DNA from 3 places in the Kitasatospora sp. NPDC056651 genome. Region 1 is predicted to be linked to each of the others. Evidence: riboswitches for the same ligand, from Rfam matches in the RefSeq annotation. Region 1 holds a riboswitch; each other region holds the start of a gene.
What was found. A riboswitch is a leader RNA that binds a small molecule or an ion and turns the genes downstream of it on or off. The one in region 1 is predicted to bind cobalamin.

Region 2: linked by a shared signal. The riboswitch ahead of ACFRAR_RS36010 (prenyltransferase/squalene oxidase repeat-containing protein) and the one ahead of ACFRAR_RS21540 (ribonucleoside-diphosphate reductase subunit alpha) in region 1 are both predicted to bind cobalamin.
Region 3: linked by a shared signal. The riboswitch ahead of ACFRAR_RS36295 (acyl-CoA thioesterase) and the one ahead of ACFRAR_RS21540 (ribonucleoside-diphosphate reductase subunit alpha) in region 1 are both predicted to bind cobalamin.

Annotation. Positions count from the first base shown of each region.
Region 1 covers NZ_JBHTWX010000054.1:43,031-49,594, forward strand. Annotated here, with positions in the region: gene ACFRAR_RS21525 (glycosyltransferase family 2 protein) at 1-534, shown strand, start outside; gene ACFRAR_RS21530 (glycoside hydrolase family 26 protein) at 540-1,643, shown strand; gene ACFRAR_RS21535 (glycosyltransferase family 39 protein) at 1,640-3,811, shown strand; cobalamin riboswitch at 3,874-4,016, shown strand; gene ACFRAR_RS21540 (ribonucleoside-diphosphate reductase subunit alpha) at 4,210-6,564, shown strand, end outside.
Region 2 covers NZ_JBHTWX010000152.1:10,393-16,956, reverse strand. Annotated here, with positions in the region: partial or broken gene ACFRAR_RS36015 (prenyltransferase/squalene oxidase repeat-containing protein) at 1-1,270, opposite strand, end outside; cobalamin riboswitch at 1,488-1,565, opposite strand; cobalamin riboswitch at 1,653-1,807, shown strand; gene ACFRAR_RS36010 (prenyltransferase/squalene oxidase repeat-containing protein) at 1,912-4,737, shown strand; gene ACFRAR_RS36005 (hypothetical protein) at 4,734-5,843, shown strand; gene ACFRAR_RS36000 (CbiQ family ECF transporter T component) at 5,846-6,564, shown strand, end outside.
Region 3 covers NZ_JBHTWX010000157.1:2,611-9,174, forward strand. Annotated here, with positions in the region: gene ACFRAR_RS36265 (acyl-CoA dehydrogenase family protein) at 1-483, shown strand, start outside; gene ACFRAR_RS36270 (enoyl-CoA hydratase/isomerase family protein) at 483-1,556, shown strand; gene mmsB (3-hydroxyisobutyrate dehydrogenase) at 1,553-2,440, shown strand; partial or broken gene ACFRAR_RS36280 (enoyl-CoA hydratase) at 2,437-2,574, shown strand; gene ACFRAR_RS36285 (S1 family peptidase) at 2,688-3,509, opposite strand; gene cobF (precorrin-6A synthase (deacetylating)) at 3,666-4,424, opposite strand; cobalamin riboswitch at 4,571-4,745, shown strand; gene ACFRAR_RS36295 (acyl-CoA thioesterase) at 4,939-5,388, shown strand; cobalamin riboswitch at 5,511-5,685, shown strand; gene metE (5-methyltetrahydropteroyltriglutamate--homocysteine S-methyltransferase) at 5,862-6,564, shown strand, end outside.

The DNA of each region.
Region 1 (6,564 bases):
TTCTGGCAGACCAAGCTGCGGCCGGCCACCCGCGCCTGCTACATGTCCGGCTTCTTCTACTACATCCACACCGCGCTGTTCACCATCGTCTCGCCGCTGATCCCGATCGTCCTGCTGCTCACCCGCCCCGACCTGATCCGCTGGGAGAACACCGCGCTGGTGCTGCCCGGCCTGATCTACGCGACGGTCATCTTCCCGCTCTGGCACCGCAACCCCTACCGGCTGGAGGCCTGGGCCGCCCGCATGATGTACGGCTGGGCGCACGTCTTCGCCATCTGGGACATCGTGCGCGGCAGCCGGATGGCCTGGCAGCCGACCGGCTCCAGCGGCGCCAAGAAGAACAAGACCCGCCGGTTCTGGATCGGCGTCATCGCCTGGGGCGGCGGAACGGCCCTGCTCTGGGTGCTGCTGAGCATCTGGCGGATGCTCACCATGGGCCCGCTGAACTTCGCCCTCGTCCTCGCCTCCGGCCTCTTCTACGCCACCGTCGTCGGCCGGGTCCTCGTCCAGCCCCGCCCCACGGAAGCAGTGTGATCGCCATGACCGCCCCCCTCAGACGGGCCGGCCGGCTCCGTCCCCGGCTGGCGCTCCCGCTGCTGACCGCCGCCGGCCTGCTGCTCGCCACCGGCTGCGGCCCCGAGGACCCCGGCTTCGCGATGCAGAACGAGCTCGCCGCCCCGGCCGCCACCGCACCCGGCGCCACCACCGCCGCGGCCCCCGGCACCGGCGCCGCACCGGGCGCGCCCGCCGCGCCGGCCGCGCCCAAGGCCCTGCCGGAGGGCGTCCCGTACGACGTCACCCCGCTGCTCAAGCCCGGTCAGAAGTACCTCGGCGCCGCGCTGCCCAACGTGCCCGCCACGATGGACGCGCTGCCCGCCTACAGCTCCGCGATCGGCAAGCAGCCCAACGTCCTGGAGTTCTACTCCCACTGGAAGGGCGGCTTCGACACCGCCGGCGCGCGCCGGATCCACGACGCCGGGGCGCTGCCCTTCATGGCCTGGGAGCCGCACGACCGCTCGCTCGCCTCGATCGCGGCCGGCGACACCGACGACTACGTGCGCGGCGTCGCCAAGTCCGTCGCCAAGTTCAACCTGCCGATCGCCATCAGCATCGCCCACGAGATGAACGGCGACTGGTACCCGTGGGGCCGTCAGGCCGCCACCCCCGAGGACTTCGTGGCCGCCTGGCGCCACGTCCACGACATCTTCGACCAGGCCGGCGCCACCAACGTGATCTGGGTCTGGAGCCCCAACATCACCGACCCCGCGCCCAACACCCGCCTGGCGCCGTACTACCCCGGCGACACCTACGTCGACTGGGCCGGCATGACCGGCTACTTCACCAAGAGCGGGCCGAAGACCTTCGAGGCCCTGTACGGGCCGACCATGACCGAGATCCGCGCCTTCTGCAAGAAGCCCTTCTTCATCAGCGAGACCGCCTCCGAGCAGGGCAAGCGCCAACGCGCCGACATCGACCAGCTGTTCTCCGGACTGGAGGCGCACGACGACATCGTCGGCTTCGTCTGGTTCAACATCGTCAAGCGGGCGGACTGGCGGGTCGAGGCCGTCCCGGACACCCTCGCGGCGTTCAAGCAGCGCGTGTCCGACCCCCGTTACGGCTTCGACATCCGGAATCCCCGATGAGCACTGAGTCCGACTTCTCCCCCGTCCCGCCCGGCTCCCCCGTCCCGCCCGGCCGCGCCGACCACGGCGCGGTGGCCGAGCCGCAGCCGGACCTCATCGCCCAGGGCCGGGCCCGCCGCCGCGCCGCCCAAGCCCAGCAGGCCGAGCCCGAGCAGGTCGAGCCCGAGCAGGCCTTCACCGGACAGAACTTCGCCGGACAAGGCTTCGCCGGGCAGGGCCGCGCCGAGCAGGACCGCGCCGCCCACGTGCCGGCGGCCGGAACCCGGCCGGACTTCGCCGAGCAGGGCCACGCCGCGTACGACCCGCCGACCGCACCCCGGCCGGACTTCGTCGAACAGGGCCGGGCCGCCCGCCGCCGTGCCGCCCAGGCCGCGATGGCCGAAGCCCGGCCGGAGCCCGTCGAGCCCCAGCCGGAGCCGGTCGCCCCGAGCCCCGTCGCCCAGGACCCCGTCGCCCCGAGCCCCGTCGCCCAGGGCCGGGCCGCCCGGCGCCGCGCCGCCCAGGCCCAGTCGGCCGAGCCCGAGCAGGACTTCGCCGGACAGGGCCGCACGGCCGTCGCCGTGGACGAGGCCGTGGACGAGGCCGGGCCCCGCCGCACGACCGGCGCCGTCGACAACCCCGACGGCATACCGCTGGCCCCGTACACCATCCCGGAGGTCCCGGCGATCGGCTGGGACCCGGGCACCAGCCCGCGTCGGCGCTGGATCGCCCGCGGCCTGCTGGGCGCCGTGCTGACCGTCCAGGCCGCGCTCTCACTGCGCCTGCTGGCCGCCGCCCACCCCGACGAGGCCGCCACCATGGTCGCCGGCCGCCAACAGCTCGACCACCTGCTGCACGGCACCACGGTCACCACCGACCTGGTCGAACGAGTGCAGGGCTCGCCCTGGCTCTACCCGCCGCTGGCCGGCGCCGCCGCCGACGCCAACGGCATCTGGGGCACCCGGCTGCTCAGCCTCGGCTTCGCGCTGATCACCACGGTGCTGCTGTACTCGCTGACCCGGCGCCTGTTCAACGAGCGGGTGGCCATCTGCGCCATCGCCGTCTACGCCGTCCTCCAGTCCACCGTCGTGACCGGCTTCTACGCCGCGCCCGAGTCCCTCGCCGTGCTCCTGGTCGCGCTCGCGGCCTGGGCCACGGTGTTCACCGCCCGCCGCCATCCGGCCCTGGCCCTGCTCGCCGCCCCACCCGCGGCCCTGGCCTGCGCCGTCGCCTACTCCGCGGCCTTCGCCCTCCCGGCCCTGGTCGCCCTCGCCTTCGCCTGCGCCCGGCCGTACCACCGGGCCGGCCCGGCCGCCCTGCGCGCGCTGCTGGCGGGCGCCGGCACCCTCGTCCTGCTGCTCCCGGGCGGCACGCTCGGCAAGCTCGCCGGGTGGTCGCCCTCCCAGGGCAACACCGCCGGCTCGGCCGGCTCGATCCTGCTCTCCACGCTCCAGTGGGCCGGCCTGTTCACCGTCCTCGCGGTGGCCGGCACCATCGCCTACGCGCGCCGCGAGCAGATGAACGAGCACGACGCGCCCGAGAAGGACCCCGTTCCCACGACCCGGGGCCAGCGCGCCCTGCTCGGCACCGTCCTGACCGTCACCGCCCTGCTGGTCCCCGCCGCCCACGTGTGGACCGGCACCTCCGGCGCGCTGTTCCGCCACCTCGCCTACGGCATGCTGCTGGCCGCCCCGCTCGCCGGGGTCGGCCTGACCCGACTGGTCGGCGCCCACTTCCGCCACCCCCAGCTGGGCATCCTGGTCTGGGTCGCGCTGCTCGCCCTCGGCCTGGAGCAGTCCGCCCTGCGCTACCAGAACGGCCCCGACTCCGGCCGTCTGCTGGCCGTCCTGCGGGTCCACACCGAGCCCGAGGGCCGCTACCTCACCGAGGTCGACGGACTCGCCGAGTACTACCTCGGCGGCGTCTCCAAGCCCGAGCAGTGGATCTCCTCGCGCACCGGCACGGAGTACCGCGACGCCGCCGGGGTGCAGCACCACGGAGACGACGGCAGCGTGGCCGCGATCCGGGACGGCTGGTTCACCGTGGTCGTCCTCGACAGCACCGCGCCGAAGGCCACCGACCGGGCCCTGAGCGACGCCGTGACGGCCTCCGGCAACTACCGGCTGGTGGCCCAGTTCACCTCCCCGACCGGCGATTCGAGCACGTACAAGGTCTATCTCAAGCACTGACGGGCCACCCGGTCCATCCGCACCCGCGACACGACAGGCACAACATATGGTGCCGCCGCAAGCTGGCGGCACTACATGTATGCTCGCTTCTGCTGTCGATGCAGGGGAACCCGGTGCGAATCCGGGACTGCCCCGCAGCGGTGTGCGGACGGCTCCAGCAGCCGTACCGCGAGTCCGAGTACCTGCCGACGGCCTGCGCCACGGCCCTCCCGCAGAGGCCGCGCGCCAGCACGAGCAGTACACCTCCGGGCCTCGCGGGCGGGCCGGGGAGTCACCGTCGCGCGACGCCGTTTGCGTTCGTGCCGTGCTCCCCTGCCCCGATCGGCCCGGCGGCCCCCGATCACCGCCGCCGATCGCCGCCAGGAGAGAGCGCCTTGACCACCGCCGCCTCAGTCACCCTGCCCGCCCAGGGCACCGGTACCGCCTTCACCGACCCGACGGTCTCCGACCCCGGCGGCGCCCTGCTGCGGCTGCTCACCGACCGCAGCACCGACCTCACCGAGGTCGACCCCGGCCACGTCGCCGCCGCCGCGCTGCGCGGCCGCCACGCCGGCTCGGACTTCGCCGAGCTGCGCGGGCTGGCCGTGGACGCCGCCGCGTCGATGATCGCCGAGGACCCGCAGTACTCGAAGCTGGCCGCCCGCCTGCTCGCGCTGGAGATCGTCGACGAGGCGAACAGCCAGGGCTCGGTCTCCTTCTCCGCCTCGATCGCCGTCGGCCACGCCGAGGGCCTGATCGGCGACACCACCGCGGACTTCGTCGCCAAGCACGCCGCCGCCCTGGACGCGCTGATCGACACCGCGGGCGACGACCGCTTCGAGTACTTCGGCCTGCGCACCGTGCAGTCCCGCTACCTGCTGCGCCACCCGATCACCCGCAAGGTGATCGAGACCCCGCAGCACTTCCTGCTCCGCGTCGCCTGTGGCCTGGCGGTCGGCGACACCGAGCAGTCCGTGCGCGAGGTCGCCGAGCTGTACGGCCTGATGAGCCGCCTGGAGTACCTGACCTCCTCGCCGACGCTCTTCAACTCCGGCACCCGGCACCCGCAGATGTCCAGCTGCTACCTGCTGGACTCGCCGCTGGACAACCTGGACTCGATCTACAACCGCTACGCGCAGATCGCCCGCCTCTCCAAGCACGCCGGCGGCATCGGCCTGTCCTACTCGCGCATCCGCTCGCGCGGCAGCCTGATCCGCGGCACCAACGGCAAGTCCAACGGCATCGTGCCGTTCCTGCGCACCCTCGACTCCTCGGTCGCCGCCGTCAACCAGGGCGGCCGGCGCAAGGGCGCGGCCTGCGTCTACCTGGAGACCTGGCACGCCGACATCGAGGAGTTCCTGGAGCTCCGCGACAACACCGGCGAAGAGGCCCGCCGCACCCACAACCTCAACCTGGCGCACTGGATCCCGGACGAGTTCATGCGCCGGGTCAACGCCAACGAGGACTGGTCGCTGTTCTCCCCGGCCGACGTGCCCGAGCTGGTCGACCTGTGGGGCGCCGACTTCGACGAGGCCTACCGCAAGGCCGAGCTGGCCGGCAAGGCCGTCCGCACCATCCCGGCGCAGACCCTGTACGCCCGCATGATGCGCACCCTGGCACAGACCGGCAACGGCTGGATGACCTTCAAGGACGCCTCCAACCGCGCCGCCAACCAGACCGCGCTGCCGGGCCGCACCGTGCACTCCTCCAACCTGTGCACGGAGATCCTGGAGGTCACGGACGACTCCGAGACCGCCGTCTGCAACCTGGGCTCGGTCAACCTCGGCGCCCACGTGGCCCCGGGTGCCACCGCCGACGACCTGGTCAACGCCATGGACTGGGAGCGGCTGGACGCCACCGTGCGCACCGCCGTCACCTTCCTCGACCGCGTGGTGGACATCAACTTCTACCCGACCACCGAGGCCGGCACCTCCAACTCCCGCTGGCGGCCGGTCGGCCTCGGCGTGATGGGCCTCCAGGACGTCTTCTTCAAGCTGCGGATCGACTTCGACTCGGCCGAAGCCGCGCGACTGTCCACGCTCATCGCCGAGCGCGTCATGCTCACCGCGTACGAGCGCTCCGCCGACCTGGCCGAGCAGCTCGGCCGCCACGAGGCGTACGGCGAGACCCGCGCCGCCCGCGGCGAGCTGCACATCGACCACTTCCCGACGGCCGCGCCGCAGTGGGGCGAGAAGTGGGACGCGCTGCGCGCCCGCATCGCCGTCACCGGCCTGCGCAACTCGCTGCTGCTGGCCATCGCGCCGACCGCGACCATCGCGTCCATCGCCGGCGTGTACGAGTGCATCGAGCCGCAGGTGTCCAACCTGTTCAAGCGCGAGACGCTGTCCGGCGAGTTCCTCCAGGTCAACCCGTACCTGGTGCGCGAGCTCAAGGAGCTCGGCGTCTGGGACCAGCAGACCCGCGACGCGCTGCGCGACGCCAACGGCTCCGTCCAGGACCTGAACTGGCTGCCGGAAGGGGTGCGTTCGCTGTACCGCACCGCCTGGGAGCTGCCGCAGCGCGCGCTGATCGACCTGGCCGCGGCGCGCATGCCGTACCTGGACCAGAGCCAGTCCCTGAACCTGTTCATGGCGGCGCCGACCATCGGCAAGCTCAGCTCGATGTACGCCTACGCGTGGAAGGTCGGTCTGAAGACCACCTACTACCTGCGTTCGCGCCCGGCGACCCGCATCGCCCAGGCCGCGTCCGGCACCGCCCGCGCCGCCGCCCCGGTGCCGGTGAACACCCCCTCCCTCACCCCGGAGCAGGAAGCC
Region 2 (6,564 bases), on a different contig from region 1:
AGCTCGACGCGCCCGCGTTCGCGACGCCGTTGAGCGAGGTGACGGTGCCGCCGCCGCTCGCCGGGGTGACGGCGGTGACGCAGCCGGACGGCGTGGCACCGGCCGCCGCGTCGAGCACGTCGCCGAGGGTGGCGGTGGCGCCCGTCGGGGTGACGGTCACCGCGCAGGCGCGCGGGTGGCCGGAGCCGTCGTCGACGACCAGGGCGAGCCGGGCGGCGGTGCCCGGGGTGAAGGCGGTGGCGGCCGCCCAGCGCGGCTCGCCCACCGTGACCGGGGTGGGCGGCGCCGCCGTGAAACCGCCGCCGGCGACCGCGCGCAGGCCGTCCACCGAGGCGTAGGCGCTGGGGGCGGTGTCGGTGGGCTGGTAGCGGAAGCCGCCGCCGGGGTTGAACTGCTGGGCGATCAGGAAGTCCAGCGGGGTCTTGCCGCTGAGGGTGGTGAAGTCCGACCCCTGCGGGTTGATCCCGCAGGCGTTGAGGCCGGAGACGGCCCAGCCGTTGGAGTCGGTGTTGATGCCGTACATCGCGTTGAACGCGCCGGAGGGGGTCAGCTTGGCCCGGAGGAAGTTCTTCGCCCCGACGACCGCGGGGTCGGTGGCGGGCACCCCGGCCACGCACAGCGAGGCCATCGTCGCGCCGGTCATGTCGATGTCGCTGGTCTGGTTCAGCGCGGTCGGGTCGCCCGCCGCCTTGCTGTAGTTCCAGCCGCCGTCGACGTGCTGGTTGGCGCGCACCGCCGCGACCGAGGCGTCCAGCAGCGGCTGCGGCACCCGCTGGGCGCCGCTCTGGGTGCGGGCGCCGCCGAGGGCGAGCAGGGCGAAGACGGTGCCGTTGACGTTGCCGGACGGACCGTAGTAGCCGGGCTCGGCGGTCTGCCAGTAGGAGACCGCGTCGGCGACCAGGTTGCGGCCGGGGCCGACCCGGGCCGGATCGATGCCCGCCGCGTAGGAGTTGAGGATGCCGCGCTCGTAGTCGGTGACCACCGGGTTGGCGCTCGGCCAGGACGGCGCGGCGAGCTGGTTGCGGTACACCAGGCGGGCGTTCTTGGAGGCGTCGCCGCCCGGGGTGACGTCGGCGGCGGCCGTCCCGGCGGCGGCGAAGGCGCTGAACGCCCACTCGTTGGACAGGCCGCTGCCGGCGTAGCCGCCGTCCGCGCCCTGGAGGGTGCGCAGGTAGGCGACGCCGTTGGTGCGGGAGGTGGCGATCTGGGTGGGGGTGGCGGTGGCCCCGGCCGGTATCGCGGTGGCGAGCGCGCAGCCGGCGGCGGCCAGGACGGCAACGGCGGCGGCGAGGCCCCGGCGGGCGGGCAGGCTCCGGTGGGCGGAGAGGTTCCGGTGGACGGGCGGACGGGAGGCGGTGGTCACGGGAAGGGCTCCTGGGGTAGGGGGGCTCCGACCGTGCCCAGGCGCGCCGACGGACGTGCGCCGGCGTGAGGGCGGCCGACGCCCGGATCGCGTGGACGGACTTCCGCAGAGCTGTGCGGCCGCCGGGCATTCGGGCTCGCGGGGTGGACGAGCCACCCCGCACACCGCTGCGCGTCAGCCCCGGATTCGCACCGGGTTCCCCCGCTCGGCCGAGCCGGGACGTTACCGTATTCAGGCCCTTGTCGACCGTGACGCAGGCGATATGACGAAGCGTTGACCCGGTCGGCGCGGGCATGGTCTGATGAAGCGTTTTTCCTCCGTGGCTGTCAGGGGAAGCCGGTGCGAATCCGGCGCTGTCCCGCAACCGTGTGCCCGTCGTGGCGAGCCGTTCCGGCTCGTGGCGGCGGACGAGTCGGAATGCCTGCGCCACGGAACACGCACGAGCGTCGTCGAGGACTGCGACGCGGTACGGAACGCCCCCGTCCCGGGGCGTGCCCTGCTGCGTCCCCGTGTCCGCGCCGGCGCCGGAGTCACAGGGAGTCGTTTCCGTGCCGGTCCACAGACACCGTCCCACCGGGTGGCGGCGAGGCACCGCCGTCCCGGCGGCGGCCACCGCCCTCGCCCTCACCGCGGGCAGCCTGGCCCTGGCGGCACTGCCCGGGACCGCGCACGCGGACCCGATGGAGCAGTGCACCGCCACCTCCGGCGCGGTCGTCGCGGTCGACTTCGGACCGTTCGGCGGCGGCGTGCTGCGCGGCTGCGACGCCCACCCCACCACCGGGATGAACCTGCTGCACAACGCCGGGTTCAGCACCACCGGCACCGCCCACGACGGCCCCGGCTTCATCTGCCGGCTCGGCAACGGCGCGTTCGACGGCGGCACCCAGTACCCGACCCCGGACAAGGAGGCCTGCGTCAACACCCCGCAGGCGACCGGGTACTGGTCCTACTGGATCGCCCCCGCCGGACAGGACACCTGGAAGTACGCCACGCTCGGCGCGATGTCCCAGAAGCCCGGCCCGGGCGAGGTCGAGGCCTGGGTGTACGGCGGCACCGACATCGGCGGCACCAGCGGCACGCCGACCTTCAGCCCGGCATCGGTCCGCGCCACCGGCGGTGCCTCGCCGTCGCCGACCGGCGGCGCGAGCCCGACCGCCTCCCCGACCACGACGCCCACCGGCACCCCGAAGCCGTCCACCGGCGACCTGCCCGCCGCCGCCCGCTGGCTGATCGGCCGGCTGACCGACGGGGACCACGTCGTCGACGACTGGGGCACGGTCGACCACGCCGCCACCGCCGACACCGCCCTCGCGCTCGCCGCGACCGGCGGGCACGACGACACCGTGCGCAAGCTCATCGCCCACCTCGCCGCCCACACCCAGGAGTTCGCGTTCCCCGCCGGCCCCGACGCGGCCCCCGGCGTGCAGGCGGCCGCACTGCTCGCCCTGGTCGCCGAGGCCACCGGCGGGAACCCGCGCGACTTCGGCGGCCACGACCTGATCGCCGCGCTCGCCGGCCACGTCTGCGACGCCCCCGGCAAGGCCGGCGCCTGCACCGCCGCCGGGGACTTCGAGGGCGCCACCTGGCCGATCAACCAGGCGTACGCCCTGCTGGCCCTCGCCCGGGCCGGGGCGGACGTCCCGCCGAGCGCCGTCGCCCGGCTCGCCTCCGCCCAGTGCGCCGACGGCGGCTTCTCGTCCGTCAACATCGCCCCCGGCGACCACTGCGAGGCCGACCCCGCCACCACCGCCCTGGCCGCCCTCACCCTGCGCCGGGCCGGGGCCGCCCCCGAGACCGTCCAGCGGACCACCACCTGGCTCGCCGCCCGGCAGGAGCCCGACGGCGGCTTCCGGCCGTACGCCGGAGCCGGCACGGGCGACACCACCACCACCGCGCTGGCCGCCCAGGCCCTGCACGCCGCCGGCAAGGCCGACGCCCGCGCCGCCGCCACCGGCTGGCTCGCCGCCCGGCAGCTGCCCGGCGGCGGCTTCGGCGCCGACCCCTCGGCCGTCGACGCCGACCACTTCGCCACCGAGCAGTCCGTCCTGGCCCTGGCCGGCACCGACCTCGCCGAGCTGACCCACGACCTCACCACCCCGCAGCCCGGCGGCCGGATGCCCGACCTCGCCAAGGGCGGCGCCTACCTCACCGACCCGGCCCGGCTGCTCGACGGCCACTACTACGAGTCCTTCCCCGGCACCGGCTTCGGCGACTTCGGCCTCACCATCGACGCCGGCTTCGCGCTCGCCGCCACCGGCACCGACGACGCCGCGCTGCGCCGCCTCACCGACTTCCTCGACGGTCGCGGGGCGGACGGCAGCGGGCGCACCGTCGACGACTGGACCGGTGTGGGCACCGAGTTCGCCGGCGGCGGCTCGATCGGCAAGGCCGCGCTGTTCGCCGAGGTGACCGGCCGCAACCCGCGCGCCTTCGCCAGGCAGGACCTGATCGCCGCCCTGGCCGCGGCGGTCTGCGCCGAGCCCGGCAAGGCCCCCGACACCTCCTGCGCCGACCGCGGCAACTACCGGTACGCGACCTCGGTGTTCTCCCAGTCCCTCGGCGTCATGGCCCAGCTGCGGGCCGGGGACGCCGCCCACGCCGCCGAGCCGGTGCGCTACCTGAGTGGCCTCCAGCATCCGGACGGCTCCTGGCCGAGCCTGATCCCGGCCACCGGTGACTCCGACGTGGACAGCACCGCGATCGCCGCGATGGCGCTCGACCTGCGCACCGACGACCCGGAGGCCAAGCGGGCCGTGGACCGCGCGGTCGCCTGGATCGAGGGCCGGCAGCTCGCCGACGGCGGCTTCCCCGGCGCGGCCGGGGACTCCACCAACTCGGCCGCCCTCGCCGTCCAGGCGCTCTCGCTGCGGGCCGGGCAGTACGGCACCGCGATCGCCCGGGCCCGGGACTTCCTGGCCGGGCAGCAGAACCCGGACGGCGGCTTCAACGTCGCGGCCGGGGGACAGCCGGGCTCGGACGTGCGGGCGTCCACCCAGGTGCTGGGCGGCGCGGTCGGCACCTCCTTCGGCACGCTGAGCCGGCCGGTGGGGGGTGAGGCCACCCCGCGGCCGACCGCGTCGCCGACGGGCTCGGGCTCGCCCACGGCGTCCGGGCCGTCCACCGCCACCAACTCGCCCGCCGCCACCAACTCGCCCGCCGCCACCAACTCGCCCACCGCCACGGGCTCGCCGGGCGCCGGTGGCGCGGACGACGGCGCCGGGCCGGCCGGCAACCCCGGCCCGACCGGCTCCGACCTGGCCCGGACCGGCACCGACGTGGACGCCCTCGCCCTGCCGGCGGTGGCCCTGCTGCTGGCCGGCGGCACCGCCGTCGGCATCCGCCGCGCCCGCACCAGCCCGGGGAGGCACCGGTGAACACCCCCCGTACGAACGGCCGTCGGACGGCGTCCCCGCTCGGCGCCGTGACCGGCGTCCTGGCCCTGCTCGGCACGGCCACCCCGGCCGCCGCCACCCCGCAGCCGATCGACCAGTGCACCGCCGGCTCGGGCGTCGTCCTGGCCGTGGACATGAGCAGGTGGGGCGGCCCGGTGCTGCGCTCCTGCGGCACCACCCCGACCAGCGGCTACGAGCTGCTCAACCAGGGCGGCTGGCGGACCACCGGCACCGGCCACGACGGCCCGGCCTTCATCTGCCGGATCGGGTACAGCGGTTACCAGGGCGGCAAGCAGTTCCCGACGGCCGACCAGGAGAAGTGCGTGCTCACCCCGCCGGCCAGCGCCTACTGGTCGTACTGGCACGCCGATCCCGGGGACAAGGACTGGAGTTACAGCCAGCTCGGCGCGATGTCCTACCACCCGAAGCCCGGCAGCGTCGACCTGTGGATCTTCGGCGGCACCAACATCGAGGGCACCGAGGGCCGCCCCACCGTCTCGCCGGAATCGCTGCGGGCCCACAACACCGCCCCGGGCGGCAGTGGAAGCTCCGGCAGCTCCGGCGGGACCGGAGCGGGCACCGGCTCGGGCGGCAACGGCGCCGGCGGGTCCGGGAGTTCGGGCGGTGGCACCGGTGGTGGCAGCAGTAGTGGTGGCAGCAGCGGTGGCGCGGGCAGCGCCGCGAACGGCGGCGGCTCCGGCCGGGGCCCCGCGGCCACGCCCCCGCCCGCCGGGGCCCGGCCGCCCGCCGCGGGAGGTGTGCCCGCCCCCGATGTCCCCGCCCCCGACGCCCCCGCACCCGTCGACGGCGCGCCGCCCGCCGAGGGAGCGCCCGAGCAGGCCCCGACCGCCGCCGCGCCCGAGGAGACCCCGGCCCCGACCGGCACGCCCGCGCCCACCGACACCCCCGCCGACCAGGCGGCGCCGCCCCCGTCCCCGACCACCGTCGTGGTGGACGCCGCCCCCGCCGCCGAGCCCAAGACCAGCACCGGATCGGTACTGCCCCTGGTCTTCACCGTGCTGGCCGCCGTGGTGCTCGGCGGGGCCGGCGTGGCGTCCGCCCGTCGGCGCCGCCGGCGGACGCGGTGACGGTGACGACCGCGGCCCTGGACGGCCGCCGGGCGCCGCGCACCCTGCACCCGGTGGCCTGGTGGGCCTGGGCGCTGGCGCTCGCCACCGCCGCCAGCCGCACCACCAACCCGCTGCTGCTCCTGCTGGTGCTGGCCGTGCTCGGCTACGTCGTCAGCGCCCGCCGCACCGACGCGCCCTGGGCGCGCGGCTTCGGCTACTACCTCTGGCTGGCCCTGGTGGTGATCGCGATCCGGGTGGCGTTCCGCTGCGTCTTCGCGACCGGCGTCACCGCGAGCGACCACGTCATGTTCACCCTGCCGCACATCCCGACCCCGGCCTGGTACGCGGGCATCGAGATCGGCGGCCCGGTGTCGCTGGAGGCGGTGCTCTCCTCCGCCTTCGACGGGCTGCGGCTGGCCTGCCTGATCTGCTGCATCGGCGCCGCCAACACCCTGGCCAACCCCAAGCGGGCGCTGCGGGTGCTGCCGGGCGCGCTGTACGAGCTGGGCGTGGCCGTCACGGTCTCGGTGAGCGTCGCGCCGCAGCTCGTCCAGAGCGTCCAACGGGTCGCCCGGGCCCGACGGTTGAGGGCCGGCGGCGGCAAGGGCGTACGGGCGCTGCGCGGCATCGTCGTCCCCGTCCTGGAGGACGCGCTGGAACGCTCGCTGAAGCTGGCCGCCGCGATGGACTCGCGCGGCTACGGCCGCTCGGGCACCGTAGCCCGTGGCTCCCGCCTGGC
Region 3 (6,564 bases), on a different contig from region 1:
CGGCTGCTCGGCGGGGAAGGCGAGGGCTTCCGGATCGCCATGAGCGGGCTGAACGGCGGGCGCCTCGGCATCGCCGCCTGCTCCCTCGGCGGCGCGCAGGACGCCCTGGAGCGGGCCACCGGCTACCTCGCGGACCGCGAGGCGTTCGGCGCCCGGCTGCTGCACGCCCAGGCCCTCCAGTTCCGGCTGGCCGACATGGCGACCGAGCTGGAAGCGGCCCGCTCGCTGCTGTGGCGGGCGGCGACCGCCCTGGACCGGGGCGACCCCCGGGCGCCGCAGCTGTGCGCGATGGCCAAGCGGTACGCCACCGACACCGGTTTCGAAGTCGCCAACGCCGCGCTCCAACTCCACGGCGGCTACGGCTACCTGGCCGAGTACGGCATCGAGAAGACCGTCCGCGACCTGCGGGTGCACCAGATCCTGGAAGGAACCAACGAGATCATGCGCGTCATCGTCGCCCGCGGCCTGACGGGGGCCGCGTGATGGCCGGCCGGGAGCCCGACGAGGTCATCGTCCAGCGCGAGGGCCGCACCGGCCTGCTCGTCCTCAACCGGCCGGCGGCCCTGAACGCCCTCACCCACACCATGGTGCGACGGATGTCCGAGGCCCTGGAGGCGTGGGAGCGGGACGACCGGGTCGAGACCGTCGTCGTCAGCGGGGCCGGTGAGCGGGCCTTCTGCGCGGGCGGCGACATCGTGGCCATCCACCGCGCCGCCACCGGCGGGGACCCGGGCGCCGTCGAGGAGTTCTGGCGGGACGAGTACCGCCTCAACGCCCGGATCGCCCGCTACCCCAAGCCCTACGTCGCGCTGATGGGCGGCATCGTGATGGGCGGCGGCGTCGGCGTCTCCGCCCACGGCAGCGTCCGGATCGTCACCGAGACGACCCGGGTCGCCCTGCCGGAGGCCGGCATCGGCTTCGTCCCCGACGTCGGCGGCACCTACCTGCTCGCGCTCGCCCCCGGCGAGCTCGGCACCCACCTCGCCCTGACCGCCGGCTCCGTCGGCGCCGCTGACGCGCTGCTGTGCGGGCTCGCCGACCACTTCGTGTCCGCCGAGCGGCTCCCGGCGCTGCTGGACGACCTGGCCGAGCTGACCGTGCACGACGCGCTGCGCCGACACGTCGGGGCCTCGCCGGGCGGCGTGCTGGCCGGGCAGCGCGGCTGGATCGACCACTGCTACGCGGCCGGCACGGTGGAGGAGATCCTCGACCGCCTCCGGGACAGCGGGGAGCCCGAGGCGAAGAAGGCCGCGGACCGGATCACCGCCAACTCCCCGACCGCGGTGAAGGCCACGCTGACCGCGCTGCGCCGGGCCCGCTCGGTCGGCCCGCTGGAGGCGGTGCTGGACCAGGAGTACCGCACCTCCTGCGCGGCGCTCGCCACGCCGGACCTCGCCGAGGGCATCCGGGCTCAGGTGATCGACAAGGACCGGTCGCCACGCTGGCGCCCGGCGGCGCTGAACGCCGTCGAACCCGCCGCGGTGGCCCGCTACTTCGCCCCGCTCGGCGAGCGTGAACTCGGGCTCGCCGCCACCTCACCCCTGGAGCGCTGGTGACCCACAGCATCGGATTCGTCGGACTGGGCAACATGGGCGGCCCGATGGCCGCCAACCTGGTCAAGGCCGGGCACCGGGTGACCGGCTACGACCTGTCGGACGTGGCCCGGGACCGGGCGGCCGGGCACGGCGTGACCGTGGCCGGCTCGGCCGCGGCGGCGGTGGCGGCGGCCGAGGCGGTCGTCACCATGCTCCCGGCCGGACGCCATGTCCTGGAGACCTACCGGGAGTTGACGGAGGCGGCGCCCAGTGGCGCGCTGTTCGTGGACTGCTCCACCATCGCGGTCGGCGACGCCCGGATCGCCGCCGACCTCGCCCGCACCGCCGGACACCGGGCGGTGGACGCGCCGGTCTCCGGCGGGGTGCCCGGGGCCGAGGCCGCGAGCCTGACCTTCATGGTGGGCGGCTCCGACGGCGAGTTCGCCGAGGTGGAGCCGGTGTTGGCGGCCATGGGCCGCAAGGTGGTGCACTGCGGCCCGGCCGGTGCCGGGCAGGCCGCGAAGCTCTGCAACAACATGATCCTCGGGGTGTCGATGATCGCGGTGAGCGAGGCCTTCGTCCTCGGGGAGAGCCTGGGGCTCAGTCACCAGGCCCTCTTCGATGTCGCCGCCACCGCCTCCGGCCAGTGCTGGGCACTCACCACCAACTGCCCGGTCCCCGGGCCGGTCCCGGCCAGCCCGGCGAACCGGGAGTACGCGGCCGGGTTCGCCGCCGCCCTGATGGCCAAGGACCTCGGGCTGGCCGCCGACGCCGCCACCGCCTGCGCCGTCCCGGCCGAATTCGGGCGCCGGGCAGCGGAGTCGTACGCCGCCTTCGCCCAGGGCGAGGCGGGCGGGCTGGACTTCTCCGCGATCATCACCACCCTGAGGGAGGACGGCGAGTGACCGGCTACGAGACGATCCCGGCCGAGCGCAGGGGGCGGGTGGGGCTGATCACGCTCGACCGGCCGAAGGTGCTCAACGCGCTCAACACCCGGCTGATGACCGAAATCGTGGCAGCGTTCGCGGCCTGGGACCGGGGATGACGGCCTTCGCCGAGAGGCGCCCGCCGGAGTTCACCGACCGCTGACGGTGTCGCCCGGGTGCGCCGCCCCACCTCCGGGGCGGCGCGCCGCGCGCGGGTCGTAGCGGGTCAGCTGTTCGCGCGGACGGTCGCGCGGATCCAGTCGGCGAAGGCGGGTGCGCTGCTGTAGAGGCCGGGGCCGGAGGCGCACGGGACATGCCCGCCGATGCCCGGGCCGGAGGTGACGCCGATGAGTTCCCACCGCCCGCCCCGGCCGCGCTGGATCTGCGGCCCGCCGGAGTCGCCGAAGCAGGCCATCGCCCGCGGGACCCGGCTGACGGTGCACAGCCGGGTGGGGTCGGCGTAGCCCGGGTCGCACTCGGATTCGGCCGCCCGGCGGGTGTCCAGCTGCTGGAGGTGGTCGGGGAACCGCAGGCCGCCGAGATCGTCGGTGTCGACGACGGTGCCGAAGCCGAGCAGCCGGGTCGGGGTGCCGGGGACACCGGGCCGCTCGGCGACGGGAACGGGCCGTTCCTTCACCGGGCGGTCCAGACGGATCAGCGCGACGTCGTTCAGGTTGGGCCCGGCGCCCCCTCCCTGCCGGTAGCCGGGGTGGGTGAACGTGCCGGCGACGGCGCGGACGGTGCCGCCGGACCTGCGCTCGGAGCTGCCGATCCGGACGGTCCCGGTGGGCGTGACCAGGTTCGGGTCGACGCAGTGGGCCGCCGTCAGCACCCACTGGCGGTCGATCAACGAGGCACCGCAGACGCCGTCGTCCAGGCCCGGGGCCGACACCGGGACCGAGGCCATGAACGGATAGCGCTGCGTGGCGTCCGTCCCGTTGACGATCGCCCCGGCACTGCCGACCGTCACGGCGGTGAGTCCCACGGCGAGCACGGAGACGGCCGCGACGCGGGCCGCGCGACGCCGTACGGGGTTCCGACTGAACATCAGACATCCTCCTTGGAACCGGAGTTTCCGGATGCCTTCAGCCTTGCTCTCCAAGATCCACCGGGCCATCAGGGCAGCGGGTGCGAGGACGGTGGGGATATCCCCCCGAGGGGGCGGGAGGGAACCTCCCGCCCCGCTCGCCGGTGCCGCGTCCGGTCAGTCGCCCGAGCGCCGGAGCAGGTAGGTGTCCATGATCCAGCCCTTGCGCTCGCGGGCCCGCTCCCGCACCTCGCGGATCCGCGGGGCGGTCTCGGCGAGCGGCCCGGAGACCAGCACCTCGTCGGGGGTGCCGAGGTAGGCGCCGTAGTGGATGTCCAGCCCCTCGGGGTCGATCTCGGTGAAGGCGGCCCGGCCGTCGAGCATCACCACCACGTCGTCCACCCCCTCGGGAAACCCCTCGGCCAGGCGGCGCCCGGTGGTGATCTGCACCGGGCGGCCGACCCTGGTCAGCGTGGTGCGGTGCCGGGCGGCGAGCGCGGACACGCTGCTGATGCCCGGGACCACCTCGTACTCGAACGGCGCCCCGCCCCGGGCCGACACGTCCTCCACCACCGCGATGACGCTGTCGTAGAGGGCCGGGTCGCCCCAGACCAGGAACGCGGCGCGCTCGTCCGGGCCGAGGTGTTCGGCGACCAGACGCTCGACCAGGTCGGCGCGGCGCACCCGCCAGTCGTCCACGGCGGCCGCGTACGCGGGGGTGGTGCGGTCGCGCTCCGCGTCCGGCACCTCGACCACGCGGTGCCCGGGCCGGCCGTGGTCGGCCAGCATCCGGCGGCGCAGCCGGATCAGGTCCTGTCGCTCCTCGCTCTTGTCGAGGACGAAGAAGACGTCGGTGCGGGCGATCGCCTTGACCGCCTGCAGGGTGAGGTGGTCGGGGTCGCCCGCGCCGATGCCGATGACGTAGATGTGCCGCATGGGGACATTCTGCCGTCCGCCCGGGCGCGCGGCCCCAGGGGTCGTGCGTGGACCGACCGAAGAGGTGGGCGGTGGCCGTGAGCTGCGCGGATGGACGTAAGCTGGCGGGGCAGCTGGTTCGCCCCGCCCGCCAGGCGGGGCGTCGCAAGAGGGAACCCGGTGACGCCTTTCGACTGGCCGGTCCGGGACCGCCCCGCAGCGGTGAGCGGGAGCGACCGCCGTCCCGTGCACCGGGCCCGGCAACGGGGCCGGGAAGCGACGGCCGGTGGGCGTCCGTCCCCGGTTCCGGCCGGGAGGGCGTGCCCGCGAGTCCGAAGACCTGCCGCTGCCCGCGTGCCGTGGTGGCCCGCGGTCCCACCACGACCCCGAGTCGGGCCGACGGTGCGGGTGGACCGTATACGGACGGCTGCCCGCTCCTCGGCACGCCCGGGGCGCGCGACCTCACGAAGGAGAGTTCCGTGCAGCGGAACGCCGACCACGGTTCCCACGGCGCCATGACGGGCGGGCCGTCGCTGTGACCAGTCCCTCCGTCCTCTCCCGCACCCCGGCCGACTCGGCGGTCACCCTCGCGCACATCATGAGCGACCACGACACCAACCTCTACGGGACGGTGCACGGCGGCGTGATGATGAAGCTGATCGACGACGCGGCGGCCGCCGCCGCGGGCCGGCACGCCGGCGTTCCCGCGGTCACCGTCTCGGTCCGGGAGATGTCGTTCCTGGCGCCCGTCAAGGCGGGGGACCTCCTCACCGTCCGCGCCCGGGTCGGCCGCGCCGGGCGGACCTCGATGGACGTGTCGGTGGTGGTGACCTCGGAGCGGTGGAACCTCGCCGGGCCCGTCACCAGGGTGGCGACGGCGCAACTGGTCTTCGTGGCGGTCGACTCCGAGGGCAAGCCCCACCCGGTACCGGAACTGGCCCCGGAGGGCGACGCCGACCGGCCGCTCGGGGGCTCGGCCGAGTAGCCGCGCGCGGCCGCGACGTCTCACCATGCAGACGCCTTTCGAGATTTCCGCCTCGGCCACGGTGGTTTGCCCCTAAGCTGGCGGCGCAGCTGGTTCGCCCCGCCCGCCAGGCGGGGCGTCGCAAGAGGGAACCCGGTGACGCCTTTCGACTGGCCAGTCCGGGACTGCCCCGCAGCGGTGAGTGGGAACGACCGCCGTCATACGCACTGGACCCGGGACGGGTCTGGGAAGCGACGGCCAGTAGGTGTCCACCCCTGGTTCAGGCCGGGGAGGGCGCGCCCGCGAGTCCGAAGACCTGCCACTGCCCGTGCGCGACCGTTCGCGCGCGGCCATCCGGTGACCTCGTGGGCGGGTCGGCGACCATACCGGGCGGAGCCGTGCACGGGTGCGGACGTCCGTCAGGTCCGTCATCCCTTCGCGTCCTCGTGCCGTCACCGGGCACTTGAGGATTCAGGCTCGCGAAGGAGAGTCCCTTGACAGCGAAGTCCGCAGCCGCGGCGTCCGTGGCCACCGCGTACGGCTACCCCCGGCAGGGCCGTCACCGGGAACTGAAGAAGGCGATCGAGGGGTACTGGAAGGGCACGGTCACGGCCGAGGCGTTGCTGGCCACCGCCGCCGAGCTGCGCCGGACGAACTGGGCGCAGTCCGCCGAGGCCGGGGTGGCGGAGGTGCCGACCGGCGACTTCTCCCTCTACGACCACGTGCTGGACACCACCGTGGCGGTCGGCGCGATCCCCGCGCGGCACCGGGAGGCCGTCGACGCCGACCCGCTGGACGGGTACTTCGCGATGGCGCGCGGCACCCAGGACGTCGCACCGCTGGAGATGACCAAGTGGTTCGACACCAACTACCACTACCTGGTGCCGGAGTTGGGCCCGGACACGGTGTTCGTCGCGAACCCGGCCAAGGCCGTCGCCGAGTTCGAGGAGGCCCTCGCGCTCGGCCACACCGCCCGGCCGGTGCTGGTGGGGCCGGTGACCTACCTGCTGCTGGCCAAGCCGGCCCCCGGGGTGGCGGCCGACTTCCAGCCGATCACCCTGCTGGACCGGCTGCTGCCGGTCTACGCGGAACTGCTCGCCGCGCTGAAGGACGCCGGTGCCGAGTGGACGCAGCTGGACGAGCCCGCGCTGGTGCAGGACCGCACCCCGGCGGAGCTGAACGCGGCCGCCCGCGCCC